One region of the Arthrobacter sp. 05L417 genome, then DNA from elsewhere that is predicted to be linked to it. Evidence: riboswitches for the same ligand, from Rfam matches in the RefSeq annotation. Region 1 holds a riboswitch; each other region holds the start of a gene.
The links. A riboswitch is a leader RNA that binds a small molecule or an ion and turns the genes downstream of it on or off. The one in region 1 is predicted to bind thiamine pyrophosphate.

Region 1 (3,445 bases):
GGGTGCTTGCTGCTTCAGTGCTTGCCGTGGTCATGGTTCAGCCTCCCTGTACTGCGGTAACGATTTCGAGTTCGTCGCCCTCTGCGAGCGCGGTTGCCGCCCACTGGCTGCGCGGCACCACTTCGGAATTGCGTGCGACGGCGACGCCGATCTTGCGTCCGTCGGCCGCCTGGCCGCTCGAGTCCACAACCCGACCGGTGATGTGGCTCACGAGGGTGGTGACGGACGCGTCGTCGCTCAGCGTGTGGTCTGCGCCGTTCAATTTGATGTTCATGCGTGGTCCTTCGGAAGGGGATTCGAGGTATCGGCCGATGGGCCGTTTGTGGAGGCCCTTGCTGCTGAAAGGGGGCGGGAGAAGCGGTCCGGGCGGAATTTGCTCCACCGGGGATCGGCGGTGCCGTCCATCAGCCCGACGCAGATTTTCGCCGCCGCCGGAGTGAGCAGGACGCCGTGGCGGAAGAATCCGCTCGCCACGATGAGTCCGGGCACGGTCCCTTCGCTTCCTTCCACCCTTTCGGCACTTTTTACCCTTACACGGCCCAGCAGCGGTGCATTGTCCGGAGTGCCCGGACGGGCGCGGGCAGTTGCTTCCAGGAGCTCCAGTTCAGCCACGGCCGGGACCAGTACCTGGGCATCGCGGAGCAACTGGTACACACCGCCCGCCGACACCGGGTTGGCCGCTCCCCCGGACGCCGACAATCCGTCTTCACGTTGCGTTGCGCCGATCACCACTGTCCCGTCCTCGCGGGGAACGATGTAGACGGGCACTCCGCGCACGATTCCCCGCACTGTGGCGGTGACCAGAGGTTGCAGCTGGTCCGGGACGCGCAGCCGCAGTATGTCGCCGTACACGGGACGCAACGGGAGCGACAATCCATCCGGCAGGCCCTTCAAGCGGGCGGCGCCCAGGCCGTTGGCAACCACGGTTTCCGCGGCGAGCACTTTGACGCCTGAGCCAAGCACGGCCCCGACGACGCGTCCGTCCTCCCACAAGAGGCCCGCCGCCGTGTCGTGGACCGCAAAACCGCCCTCGGCCCCCGCAATCCAGCTGGAATTGCCCGGCTGGTGGTCTGCCAGTGCGCCAAGGATCGCGGCCGAAAGCCGGCGCGGATCCACTTGGTGGTCGCCCGGGATGTCGAAGGCACAGGAAATCTGCGGGCTCAACAGCGGCTCACGCTCCCGGGCCTCGCGCAACGGCACGGATTCCACCAGCAGGCCGTTGGCCAGTTGCACGTCCCGGAGGTCGGCGAGCGCCCGGCGGTCCGCAGCGTCCGCGCCGACGGCGAGGGTCGGCGTCGTACGGTAACCCGTGCTGCGTCCGGCACTTGAGCCAGTCACATTGTGTTCGAAGTCCGGCCACAATGCCGACGATTCGAGCATGAGTTCCAGGAGGTCCTCTTCCTGGTAGTGCAGTTCACTGACGGGCGCCAACATGCCCGCCGCCGCGAAGGTGGCTCCGCTGGCCGGTGCGGGATCGATCAGGGCAACCGAGCGGCCGGACCTTCGGGCTTCCGACGCGATGCCAAGGCCGATGACACCGCCTCCGATCACCGCCACATCCGCATGCAGGGACGCGCGCAGGGGTTCGTGCCGGGTGTTTACTTCGTCCATGGAGTCCTTCCCTACGCCGGTACTAGCCGGATCAGGTCAAGCGGTCGGCGCTGAAGCCCTCTCAGCCGCGCGGCGATTGTGACTGCCGCCGCGGCTCCCGCGGTACCAGCCCAGTTTAGAGGAACTACTCTGTTTCCATGACCCAGCACGATGTCCACACCACCGCCCGCCTCTACCTCTGCACCGACGCCCGCAAGCAACGGGGTGATTTTGAGCAGTTTGTCGACGCCGCATTCGAGGGCGGCGTGGACATCATCCAGCTGCGCGACAAGACCATCGAAGCGGCAGAGGAACTGGAGCTCCTGGAGATCCTGCAATCCGTGGCGCACCGCCACGGCCGTCTCTGGGCCGTCAACGACCGCGCGGACGTAGCTTCCCTCTCCGGCGCACCGGTGTTCCATATCGGCCAAAAGGACATTCCACTGCGGGCGGCCCGGAAGCTGCTCCACGACCCCGCCATCATCGGGCTCTCCACGCACACGCCGGAACAGATTGACGCAGCCATCGCCGCATCACCCGGCCGCAGCGGCCTGGACTACTTCTGCGTCGGGCCGGTATGGGCCACCCCCACCAAGCCCGGACGCTCCGCCGTCGGGCTCGATCTGGTGAAGTACGCCGCCAACGCGGTGAAGCAGGCAGACGAGGAGACCGTCGGCGGTGTTGTGCTCCCTTGGTTTGCGATCGGCGGCATCGATCTCAGCAACGTGGAAGAGGTAGTGCGGGCTGGCGCCAGCCGCATCGTGGTGGTGCGAGCCATCACCGAAGCACAGGATCCGACGGCGGCGGCCCAGGCACTCCTGGCCGCCCTTGACGCAGCGGCGGCCTAGCGAGACGCCGAAAGATTTTGGAGTTACCCTGACTTTCGTGTCACATCAGCGGATAGCCCCGAATGTCAGTGAAACGTCGAACCGGCTCGCGGAAGCACTGGCGGCGCTTCGGACTGAACTCGAGCTGCCCGCCGGCTATCCCGTTGAAGCGCTGCGTGACGCCGAAGCCGCGGTTTCCGGACACACCCTGCCGGTGCAGGACCTCACGGACGTTCCGTTCATCACGATCGACCCGGCCTCTTCCACCGATCTGGACCAGGCCCTCTTCATTGACCGTTCCGGCGATGGTTACAGGGTTCTCTACGCCATCTCCGATGTGCCATCCTTTGTGCCGCCCGGAGGAGCGCTCGACGCCGAGACCCGCCACCGGGGGCAAACATACTACGCCCCGGATGGCCGCATACCGCTGCACCCCGAGATCATCAGCGAGCATGCCGGAAGCCTGTTGGCCGGCCAAACGTGCGGCGCATTTGTATGGGACTTCGAACTCGATGCCGAGGCGGAGTTCCGCACCGTCTCCGTCCGCCGGGCAAGCGTTCGCAGCCGCGCGAAGCTCAACTACAAGGGTGTCCAGGCGGAGATCGATTCCGGAACGGCCGATCCGGTCCTCCAACTCCTCAAGGACGTCGGGCTCAAGCGGGTGGAACTCGAACGCCGCCGCGGCGGAGCAAGCCTGAACATGCCTGAACAGGAAATCGTCCAATTGCCCGACGGCGAGGGGTACAGGATCGTCGCAGCTCCCTCGCTGCCGGTGGAGGACTGGAACGCCCAGATTTCCCTCATGACCGGGATGGCCGCCGCGCAACTGATGCTCGACGGCAAAGTGGGAATCCTGCGCACCATGCCGGCGCCCGATGAACGCTCGCTGCTCCATTTCAAACGGCAAACGGGGGCACTCGGCAAGCCCTGGACCGAGGGGACCAGCTATGGCGAGTACCTGCGGACCCTCGACGCCAAGGACCCCCGGCAACTGGCCATCCTCCACTCCGCGGGGCTGCTTTTCCGCG
Region 2 (3,445 bases), on a different contig from region 1:
GTCCGGAGGCTGCCACGTGATGGCTGCCACAGACTGGCTATGCCGCCATCCGGTACCGTGCCCGTCCACCTTACCCTGCCCGCCGGGAAAAGCTCGGATCCTCACCCCGACACGCTGCGGCGCCTGCCGAAACAGCCCTTCATCCCGTCCCTCCGCGCCAGGAACCGGGGTCAGCTGTGCAGCCTTGGAGCATCGAAGAATGCAGTTTCATAGCGGCAGGATTGGGAGAAAGCCTCCATCATGGCCGCGCGCTCGGCCGGTGAGGCAGCCTGCGCGGCGGCATCCGTGAGGTCGATCGCCTTGCGGGTGGCCTCTGCGAACGCCTCGTCTGCGTAGGTGCGCAGCCAGTCGGCGTAAGGGTGCTCGTCCGACGCTCCTGCCTGGACATAGCCACGGTGGAGCTGCTGTCCCACCTCGGCGTACAACCAGTAGCAGGGCAGTACTGCAGCCAGCAGCACGGCATAGCTGCCCGACGCCGACGCCGCCAGCAAGTGGTCCACATAGGCCTTGGTGACGGGGCCCAGTTCTCCGCTTGCCTGGCGTCCGCTAAGCCAATTCCGATGCAGCTCGGACTCGACTTCGAGGCACATCTGCGAGCCGCGGGCCCAGAACAGCTGTTCGTTTTCGCTGGGGGCGAGCGCACTTGCACGCGCCAGGACCCGGGAATAGCCGTTGAGATAGATGGCATCCTGCGACAGGTAATAGCTGAACTGCGCTTCGCTGAGCCCACCGGTTTGCAAGTCCTGGATGAAGTCCAGGCCATAAATGGCCGCAAGCTCCGATTGGGCGGCGTCCCACATCCGGACCGCGAAGTCCCCCGGCTGAAGGGAGTGCTGGAGAGTGTGGAAATGATGGATGGGCCCGTTGCCCTTCCCCACCTCCAGCCTCTCGGATTGGGTCAGCGCCTCCTGAAGCCAGGGCTTGACTTCACGCAGGGCAGACTCCCAATCGCCGAGCCGCGCTTTTGCCGTCGCCATCGCAGACGACAGGGAACATCCCGTGCCATGGCTGTTGCGGGTCTCCACGCGTTGGCCGGCGAATTCCACCACGTCCTGGCTCAGGACTCCCCCGGTGTTGACCAGCGCATCGGGGCAGCCGGATCCTTGCAGATGGCCTCCCTTCACCAGGACGGTGTTTCCGCAGGCAGCGGCCAGACGTTTGCCTTGCTCCAACGCCGATGCCCAGTCGGTGGCAACAGGCTCGCCAAGCAGCATGGCCAATTCAGGAAGGTTGGGGGTCACCAAGTCGGCGAGGGGCAAAAGTTCCCGCAGTGCGGTTTCAGCGGACTCCGCGAGGAGCCGGTCGCCACTAGTCGCGATCATCACCGGATCCAGTACGACGACGGCGGGGCGCGCCTCGCCGAGCCAGCGGCGGACTTCGTGGATGACGGCCGCGTCCCCGAGCATGCCGATTTTGACGGCATCAACGGTGATGTCGTCGCTAATGGCATCCAATTGCTGCTGCAGGAACTCCACGGGAGGCACGTGAACGCCGGTGACTCCCTGCGTGTTTTGTACTGTGAGTGCCGTGATGACGGCCATGCCGTAACCGCCGTTGGCGGCAATGCTCTTCAGGTCAGCTTGGATCCCGGCACCGCCCGACGGATCCGAGCCGGCAATGCTGAGGACCCTGGGGATAGGGCGCTGGACGGCCTTGAGCGGGTAGACAGCCGAGTGTGCCGAAACAGTCATTCGAGACATCCCTTCGCCGGTGCTAACCGGACAGGTTCAACGGGTCTGGTCTCAGCCGGCTTGGTGCGCGGCACCCCGTGTCAGTCCCCTAGCTTAACCCGGATCACACCTCGCCCGCTGAAATCTCCCTTTGTAACCGCACTGTCGTGAGGTCCGGCAACTGGTCCGGCAAATGGGCCGGCAACGCCGAAGCCCCGGCGGTTTCCGCAAGAGCGGGAACGGCCGGGGCTTCGGACTGGGTACTGCGTTTAGAGTTCGGACTTGGGCACGCCGACTCCGAGAATGATCGGTTCTGCTGCCGCCGTCGGCTTGACCGGGGATGCGTCGGGCGCCTTGGCCTCGTGCGCGGCCCCACCGGAGGCAGCGGCTGCAACCTCGTGGTGCTCCACGTTGGTGGCGTTGGCGGCACCCTGGGCACGGCTGGCACTACGGTTGCGGCGGCCCCGGCGTCCACGCGAAGCCGACTCCAGGGATTCCCCGCTTGCAACGGCCGCGGGAGCCTCTGCGGGCGCTTCCCGGGACTCCGTTGCGGCCGTCGCGGTGTCCGGAGCTTCTCCGAGGCCCGCGAATGCCTGCGCCAACAGATCCAGGCTCATGGCAGGAGCGCCACTCGCCGGCTCTTCTTCGTGGTGGACGAAAGGCAACGCCACTTCCTCGCCGCCGAATCGCAGCACAGGCTTCGAGCGTTCCTCGCTACCCGAAGCAGCGGCAGGAGCCGAGACCGGGGCCGCGGGTGCCTGCAGAGGGGTTGCTTCCGCTGCGTGCCCGTCGGCGAGCAATTCCGCCGCGTGGTGGAGTTCGTCGTCGTGCAGGTGGGCAGCGTGGGCCGCAGCCGCGATGGTCGCAAGGGCTGCGCGGGTGGCTGCCTGGCGGTTCGGATCAGTGGATTCCACGGAGTGGACCGGCACAGGAGGGGTGATCGGGAGCTCGGAAGTCCCCTGCCCTGTCCCCCTGCCGCGGCGGCGCTTGCGCTGCTCCGGGCGGACGGCCGGGAGTGACTCCGTGCGCGGGTGGTGGTGTTCAGCGGCCACCACGTTGGCCCGGCGATGCTCCACGGGCTCGTCATGCGTGACGATTCCGCGCCCTGCGCACGTTTCGCACTGCTCGCCGAAGACCTCAAGCAGGCCGGTGCCCATGCGCTTGCGGGTCATCTGGACCAATCCAAGCGACGTCACTTCCGCGACCTGGTGCTTGGTGCGGTCCCGGCCGAGGCACTCGACCAGGCGGCGCAACACGAGATCGCGGTTGGATTCCAGGACCATGTCGATGAAGTCGATGACGATGATTCCGCCGATGTCGCGCAAGCGCAGCTGGCGGACCACTTCCTCGGCGGCCTCAAGGTTGTTCTTGGTGACGGTTTCTTCGAGGTTGCCACCGCTGCCGGTGAACTTTCCGGTGTTGACGTCAACAACCGTCATGGCCTCGGTGCGGTCGATCACGAGCGAACCACCGGAGGGCAGGAAGACCTTGCGCTCCAATGCCTTGTGGATCTGTTCGTCCACGCGCCATGCCGAGAAGATGTCCTGATCCGACGTCCACTTTTCGAGACGTCCCACCAGATCCGGCGCCACATAGGTGACGTAGGCCTCGATGGTGTCCCAGGCTTCATCGCCGGAAACGATGAGCTTGGAGAAGTCCTCGTTGAAGACGTCGCGGACAACCTTGATGGTGAGGTCCGGTTCGCCGTACAGCAGTTCCGGGGCCAGGATCTTGGTGGATGTGGACTGGCTTTCGATGCCTTCCCACTGGGCCCG
Region 3 (3,445 bases), on a different contig from region 1:
TCGTCGCGGATGTCCTGGCTGATGCGCATGGAGCAGAATTTCGGGCCACACATGGAGCAGAAATGCGCCGTCTTGGCCGGTTCGGCGGGGAGGGTCTCGTCGTGGAACGCTTCGGCCGTGACTGGATCCAATGACAGGGCGAACTGGTCACGCCAGCGGAACTCGAAGCGGGCCTTGGAGAGGGCATCGTCGCGTTCGTGGGCGCCCGGGTGTCCCTTGGCAAGGTCCGCGGCGTGGGCGGCGATCTTGTACGTGATCACGCCGGTCTTGACGTCGTCCTTGTTTGGCAGGCCCAGGTGTTCCTTCGGGGTGACGTAGCAGAGCATCGCGGTTCCGTAGCGTGCGATCTCCGTGGCGCCGATGGCCGAGGTGATGTGGTCGTAGCCCGGAGCGACGTCGGTGACCAGGGGACCCAAGGTGTAGAACGGAGCGCCCTTGCAAAGCTCCTGCTGGCGCTCCACGTTTTCCCGCACCAAGTGGAAGGGAACGTGGCCGGGTCCTTCCACCATGACCTGGACGTCGAATTCCCACGCCCGCTGCGTCAGCTCGGCCAGGGTGTCGAGCTCGGCGAACTGCGCGGCGTCGTTGGCGTCCGCCGTCGCTCCCGGGCGCAAGCCGTCGCCGAGGGAGAACGCGACGTCGTACTTGGCGAAAATTTCGCAGAGCTCGTCGAAGTGGGTGTAGAGGAAGTTTTCCTCGTGGTGGGCCAGGCACCAGCCCGCCATGATGGAGCCGCCGCGGGAGACGATGCCCGTGACGCGGTTGGCGGTGAGCGGCACGTAGCGCAGCAACACGCCGGCGTGGATGGTCATGTAGTCCACGCCCTGCTCGCACTGTTCAATGACAGTGTCGCGGAAGATTTCCCACGTGAGCTTGTTCGCTTCGCCGTTGACTTTCTCGAGGGCCTGGTAAATGGGCACGGTGCCGATCGGCACGGGGGAGTTGCGGATGATCCACTCACGGGTGGTGTGGATGTCGTCGCCCGTGGACAGGTCCATGACCGTGTCGGCGCCCCATTGCGTTGCCCACTGCAACTTGTCCACTTCCTCGGCGATGGAACTGGTGACGGCCGAGTTGCCGATATTGGCATTGATCTTCACCAGGAACGCCTTGCCGATGATCATCGGTTCGGATTCGGGGTGGTTGATGTTGTTGGGGATGATGGCCCGGCCTGCGGCGACTTCGCTGCGGACCAGTTCAACATCGCAGTTTTCGCGTAGTGCCACGAACTGCATTTCGGGCGTCACGATGCCCTGCTTGGCATAGTGCATCTGTGTCACGGTCTTGCCGTCGACGGCGCGGCGGGGCACCGGCTGTGCGCCCTTCCACTCCGCGGAGGCGGCGCCGCGGCGCACGGCAGACTTGCCGTCGTCGAGAAGGTTCCGTTCGCGGCCGCTGTAGGCCTCGGTGTCGCCGCGGGCTTCGATCCACCCGCTGCGGAACGGTTCGAGGCCCACCACGGGATCACTACCGGGTCCTTCGGTGCGGTACACCTGGAATGGCGCGTTGGCCTCGCCGTTCGGGGACGGTTCCAGGGCTATTTCAGTCACTGGAACCCGGATTCCCGTTTCGGCATCTTCAAGGAACGAGAGGGAATGCGACTTGAGGGACTGTGTCACCTCTTGGGCCGATCCGTTTTGGGTAGGGCTCAGCTGTGTTTCTTTGGTGCTCAAAGGATTACTCACTTCCTTCGCCGGCATTACCCGGACAGGTTCAACGGTCGCAGGCTGCGTCAGCCCGATCTCAGCCCTTGCAAGGGCCCCCGTGTGGTCGTAGACGAAGCTACCACAGCTGAGAGTTCCAGAGACAGATGTGACCGAGGACAGATGTGACCGGGCCCGGCGCGGCGTCGGAGTCTAGGGTGGAATCATGGCGGAAATCATCGAATTCAGCGGCACCGTCCTCACCGGGCCGGACGTGGAACGGCGCGGCCTCTGGTCGGTCGACGGACGGCTGACCTTTTTGCGGCCTGCTGCCGTACCGGACGTCGTCCTGGACGGATGGGTGGCGCCCGGACTTGTCGACTCACACTGCCATGTTGGCTTGGGCAAGGGTGGAGCGGTGGACGAGGAGACTGCCCGTCTGCAGGCAACGGCGGATCGTAACGCCGGGACGCTCTTGATCCGCGACGCGGGATCCGCAAGTGACACGCGCTGGCTGCAGCGCCGGACGGACATGCCCAGGATCATCCGCGCAGGCAGGCACATCGCGAGGCAACGCCGGTACATCCCCGGGCTGGCCGAAGAGGTTGAGCCGGAGGAACTGGTGGAGGCGGTGCGTAAGCAGGCCCGGTCCGGAGACGGCTGGGTCAAGATCGTCGGGGACTGGATCGACCGCTCGGCCGGGGATCTTGGCCCGTCCTTCCCGGCCGCCGTCGTCAAGGACGCGGTGGCGGCGGCACACGACGAGGGGGCCCGGGTGACCGCCCATTGCTTCGCCGAAGGGACTATCGACGACGTGCTCGACGCCGGCATCGACTGCATCGAGCACGCCACCGGTCTCCTCCCGCACCATATTCCGCGGCTGCTGGACCAGGATGTTCCGATCGTCCCGACCCTCATCAACATTGCGACTTTTCCGGACATCGCGAAGCAGGCTGAAACCAAGTTCCCGCGTTACGCCGCCCACATGATCGCGTTGTGGGAGCGCCGGCATGAGCGGGTCCTCGAGGCGTTCGACGCCGGAGTGCGGGTGTATGCCGGGACCGACGCCGGCAGCGTCATCAAGCACGGCCGGATCGGCGAGGAAATTCTGGAACTGCACCAGGCCGGCCTTCCGGCGGCAGCCGCCCTCGATGCCGCCTGCTGGTCCGCCCGCGAGTGGCTGGGTGCCGACGGCATCAGCGAAGGCGCCAGTGCCGACGTCGTGCTCTACGCAAACGATCCCCGTGCGTCCCTTGAGATCGTGCTGAAGCCGCAATGCACCGTGCTGAGGGGACACATTTCAAGAAGCGCCGGGCATTAGGAATAAATTGAAGCTTCAAGTAATTTAGATAGATAGAGGTTGCCGAAGGGCGGCGCCACGAAAGCCGGGAGTTTCACATGACCATCACATCCAGCCAGGATCTCCTTCCTGCCGAACTCACCATGGGCGCTGTCATGCTCAAAGTGGGGGACATGAAGCTCATGGGCGACTACTACCAGCGGGCGCTGGGCCTGGACGTCGTCGCCGAACAGGATGGCGGACTCTACTTTGGCAGGCTCGGCAAGCCGCTGGTGCACTTGGCTCCGGCCTCCGGGCTCCAGATCCCGGGCCGCGGAGAGGCCGGGCTCTTCCACACGGCTTTGCTCTTCGAAGACCAGTCATCGCTCGCCGCAACTGTTGCCTCGGCGGCGCAATACGAACCCCATGCCTTCGTCGGCAGCGCAGACCACCTCGTCAGCGAGGCCTTCTACTTCACCGACCCGGAGGGCAACGGCATCGAGCTCTACTACGACAAGCCCCG
Region 4 (3,445 bases), on a different contig from region 1:
GGACACGGAGGCCTCGTTGATCCGGATCATGGGTACCCGCACGGAATTGGACGCACTCCAGGCCGAAGGCTGGCCTGCAACGAGGGGAGCCGGCTCATGAAAGACATCGTGCTGATCGTCACGGCGGTGATTCTTAGCCTCGCGGCGGCAGGCGCGATCTACAGGATCGCCGTCGGGCCTTCATTGCTGGACCGGGTGCTCGCCTCAGACGTGCTGCTCGCCATACTGGGTGCCGCGCTGGCCATCGACATGGCCGTCAACAGGCACCTCAACAACCTCGTGCTGCTCGTCGCGCTGACGCTGATCGGGTTCATCGGATCGGTGACGGTGGCCCGCTTCGTGGCCGACCGGAGGGGACAAGTCAATGACTCCTAACGCCACCGGAGCGGACGCCGTCATCGATGCCGTCACCGCGGTACTGCTGATTGTTGGTGCCCTGATGTCATTGGGCGCGGCAATTGGACTGTTGCGGTTCCCGGACCTCATGAGCCGCATGCATGCAGCTACCAAGCCCCAAGTGCTGGGGCTGTTCCTTGTCTTGGCGGCCATGGGGCTGCAGATGCGCGAATGGTGGGTTTGGCCGGTCCTCGCGGTCGCTTGGATTTTCCAACTGCTGACTGTGCCCGTGTCCGCACACATGGTGGGCCGGGCAGGGTACCGGACCAAGCACCTCCACCCCGAGCTTCTCAGCACAGACGAACTCGAGGCCGTGGTGCTGCGGGCTGCCGGTCAACGGGCGGCGGAGAAAGCTCAAGAAGCGGGCTCGGCAATGCCCCACGCTGGGAACGCCCGCAACGGCGGGAGCGCAGGTCCTAACGGCGTCAACGGCGGGCCGTCAGCCTAGACGATGTCCTGCGTCTTCGAGAAGCGGGAGATGGCGCGCTGGGTGCTCCGGCCGGCGAGAACCTGGATGACGGCACTGACAGTTGCCGAAATCAGGGCGAAGGTCAGCGCTGAGCGGAGGCTCGTCTCCATGTCGTCGTGTCCCTTGGGCGGCTTGTTGCCCGTGGTTTTTTCCCACAGCGCGTTGACGAGCTTGGTGCCGACAAAGCCTGCGCCGATGCTCACGCCGGTGCCGAGCAGTTTGATGAGGAGGTTCATTCCGGGACTCCTTGCGGGTGGAAACAGGACCGTCCCCAGCCTAACCCCACTTCAGGGCAGTTCCGGAGCAACGGATGGGGCTTGGCGCCTCAGCCGGAAGAACTCCTGCAAGGCTCCCGGCTTTGGACGCACGGGAACAATGTCACGGTCTTCGGCCAGCACCGCTTCCACCGTGCCGAGGGCGAGGAGCTCATCCAGTAGCGCCAGCGTGGGTGGCATGAGCTTGAGCGTTCCGGCGGCTTCGGCATCCAGGATTCCGCGGACCGGCATCCACAAGGACGATGACGCTTCCGTGGTCTGGTGCCTTGGCTCGGCTCCGGAAACCGGGCAAGCAAGGTAGAAGTACGTGTCGAAGCGCTTGGGCTGGTCCGGCGGAGTGACCCAGTTGGCCCATGGGCGGAGGGTGGCGGCGTCGAGCTTCAGCCCGGCCTCTTCGAACACCTCACGCTGCGCGGCCGCCAGTACCCGGCCCGCGTTGAACCGGGCGGAGGAAGGCTCGACGGCGATGCTGCTCCGGTGCCATGCGGCGGCGTGGCGCTCGACGACGTCGTCCGTGAAGTCCCAGCCGGAGCTGTCCGCCTGGTCCACTCGTCCGCCCGGGAAGACGACCATTCCGGCAGCGAAATCCATCGTGGACACCCGGTGCTGGACGAACACCTCCAAAGCCTGCGCCGCGTCTCCAGAGCGCCCAGGAACTGCGGCATCCCGGAGCAGGATCACGCTCGCGGCGAGCCTCGGTTCGGCCACTGTGGTGCTGTTCGCTTCGCCCATGCCTGCCAAGACCGCTCCTTTGCCCGCTTGCTGTGTCACATTCTGCTGGATCATTCTCCCAGTTTCTGTGGCCGCCCGCGCCATTCCGGGCCGGACTGCGCTCGCCCGGCAAATGATCCAGGGGAATCCGTCGGAACGCTTTTTGCCGCCGCGCCCGCAACCCCTCCAAGGTGTAAACTGAACCACGCCCAAAAGGGTGGATTGATAACGACAGGGGAGCGCCGCCGTCGGGCTCGCAGCAATGCGGCACGGAGGACGGGCGCTGAGAGTGCGGACAGCCGCAGACCCTCGAACCTGATCCGGCTAGTACCGGCGCAAGGGAGTCGAGTTCTCATAGTGTCCGGAACCGGCGCGGCGGAGGCCGCTCGCAGGCAACCGGGGAACACTTTCCCCTCCTGTTCCTCAGGAGGACAAAATGACTGGTATTTCTGCAAGGCCGGGCCTCACCAAGCCTGGTTACAACTGGCGCGTCGTGGACATTGTCGTGGCGGCACTGATCTCGATCGCCGGTGGCGTGATCTTCTGGGCATGGGACCAGATGGCTCTGGTCGCCACGCCTATGTCCGCCGGCTACCCGCCCCTGAGCGGCCTGATCGCCGGCGGCTGGATGATTCCGGCAGTCTTGGGCATGCTCATCGTCCGCAAGCCCGGTGCGGCAATTTTCTGCGAAACAGTGGCCGCCACGAGTGAGCTCATCATGGGTTCGCAGTACGGCACCACGGTGCTGATCTCGGGCCTGCTCCAGGGCCTCGGTGCGGAACTCATCTTCCTGGCCTTCATGTACAAGAAGTTCAACCTGCCGGTGTCCCTGCTGGCCGGTGCCGGTGCGGGCCTGTTCTGCGGTCTGAACGACTCCTTCCTGCCGTGGGGCTGGAACATCGCCTACGAACCGGTCGACAAGCTCGCGTACATCGTGTTCTGCACGGTCTCCGGGGCCGTCATTGCCGGTGCCCTGTCCTGGATCGCGACCCGCGGCCTGGCCAAGACCGGTGTGCTGAGCGCGTTCGCGTCCCGCAAGGCCGCTTCGGAGCCCGTCTTTTCCTGATGCCCAGTCCTGATTCCGGCACCTCTGCCGTGGTGCGACCCGCCGCCATTTCCGCGCAAGGCTGGGGCTGGCGGCACGCCGGCCGCACCACGCAGGCCATCCACGCCCTCGACCTGGACATCCGTCCCGGCGAGCGTGTTCTGCTGCTTGGCCCCTCGGGCGCAGGCAAGTCGACCCTCCTGCATGCCCTGGCTGGCGTGTTGGGCGAGGAAGGCGACGACGCCGACGAGACCGGTTCGTTGCTCGTGGATGGTGTTTCGCCGAAGGCCCAGCGGGGCCGTGCCGGACTCATGCAACAGGACCCCGAAACCCAGGTGGTGCTTTCCCGGCTGGGCGACGACGTCGCGTTCGGCGCCGAAAACCTTTGCGTGCCGCGGGAAGAAATCTGGAAGCGGGTCCATGAAGCGCTCGACGACGTCGGGCTGCGGCGTAGTGCCGGTGGCAGTGCGAGCGGCAACTTTGCGCTCGACCACCCGACGTCGGCCCTCTCGGGCGGGCAGAAACAACGCCTTGCGCTGGCCGGCATCC

Region 2: it holds a riboswitch for thiamine pyrophosphate, as region 1 does, so the genes downstream of both, thiD (bifunctional hydroxymethylpyrimidine kinase/phosphomethylpyrimidine kinase) here and thiO (glycine oxidase ThiO) in region 1, are expected to answer to the same signal.
Region 3: it holds a riboswitch for thiamine pyrophosphate, as region 1 does, so the genes downstream of both, thiC (phosphomethylpyrimidine synthase ThiC) here and thiO (glycine oxidase ThiO) in region 1, are expected to answer to the same signal.
Region 4: it holds a riboswitch for thiamine pyrophosphate, as region 1 does, so the genes downstream of both, AC1DJW_RS10320 (ECF transporter S component) here and thiO (glycine oxidase ThiO) in region 1, are expected to answer to the same signal.

Annotation. Positions count from the first base shown of each region.
Region 1 is NZ_JBFTOG010000001.1:123,396-126,840, forward strand. Features, by position in the region: gene AC1DJW_RS00530 (thiazole synthase) at 1-34, opposite strand, end outside; gene thiS (sulfur carrier protein ThiS) at 38-274, opposite strand; gene thiO (glycine oxidase ThiO) at 271-1,611, opposite strand; TPP riboswitch at 1,603-1,722, opposite strand; gene thiE (thiamine phosphate synthase) at 1,749-2,438, shown strand; gene AC1DJW_RS00550 (RNB domain-containing ribonuclease) at 2,476-3,445, shown strand, end outside.
Region 2 is NZ_JBFTOG010000019.1:11,097-14,541, forward strand. Features, by position in the region: gene thiD (bifunctional hydroxymethylpyrimidine kinase/phosphomethylpyrimidine kinase) at 171-1,691, opposite strand; TPP riboswitch at 1,683-1,779, opposite strand; gene AC1DJW_RS14665 (Rne/Rng family ribonuclease) at 1,940-3,445, opposite strand, start outside.
Region 3 is NZ_JBFTOG010000017.1:17,860-21,304, reverse strand. Features, by position in the region: gene thiC (phosphomethylpyrimidine synthase ThiC) at 1-1,673, opposite strand, end outside; TPP riboswitch at 1,669-1,776, opposite strand; gene AC1DJW_RS13785 (amidohydrolase family protein) at 1,870-2,964, shown strand; gene AC1DJW_RS13780 (VOC family protein) at 3,042-3,445, shown strand, end outside.
Region 4 is NZ_JBFTOG010000010.1:64,279-67,723, reverse strand. Features, by position in the region: gene AC1DJW_RS10345 (Na+/H+ antiporter subunit E) at 1-100, shown strand, start outside; gene AC1DJW_RS10340 (MrpF/PhaF family protein) at 97-375, shown strand; gene mnhG (monovalent cation/H(+) antiporter subunit G) at 365-844, shown strand; gene AC1DJW_RS10330 (DUF4235 domain-containing protein) at 841-1,101, opposite strand; gene AC1DJW_RS10325 (NUDIX hydrolase) at 1,153-1,926, opposite strand; TPP riboswitch at 2,075-2,211, shown strand; gene AC1DJW_RS10320 (ECF transporter S component) at 2,288-2,917, shown strand; gene AC1DJW_RS10315 (ABC transporter ATP-binding protein) at 2,917-3,445, shown strand, end outside.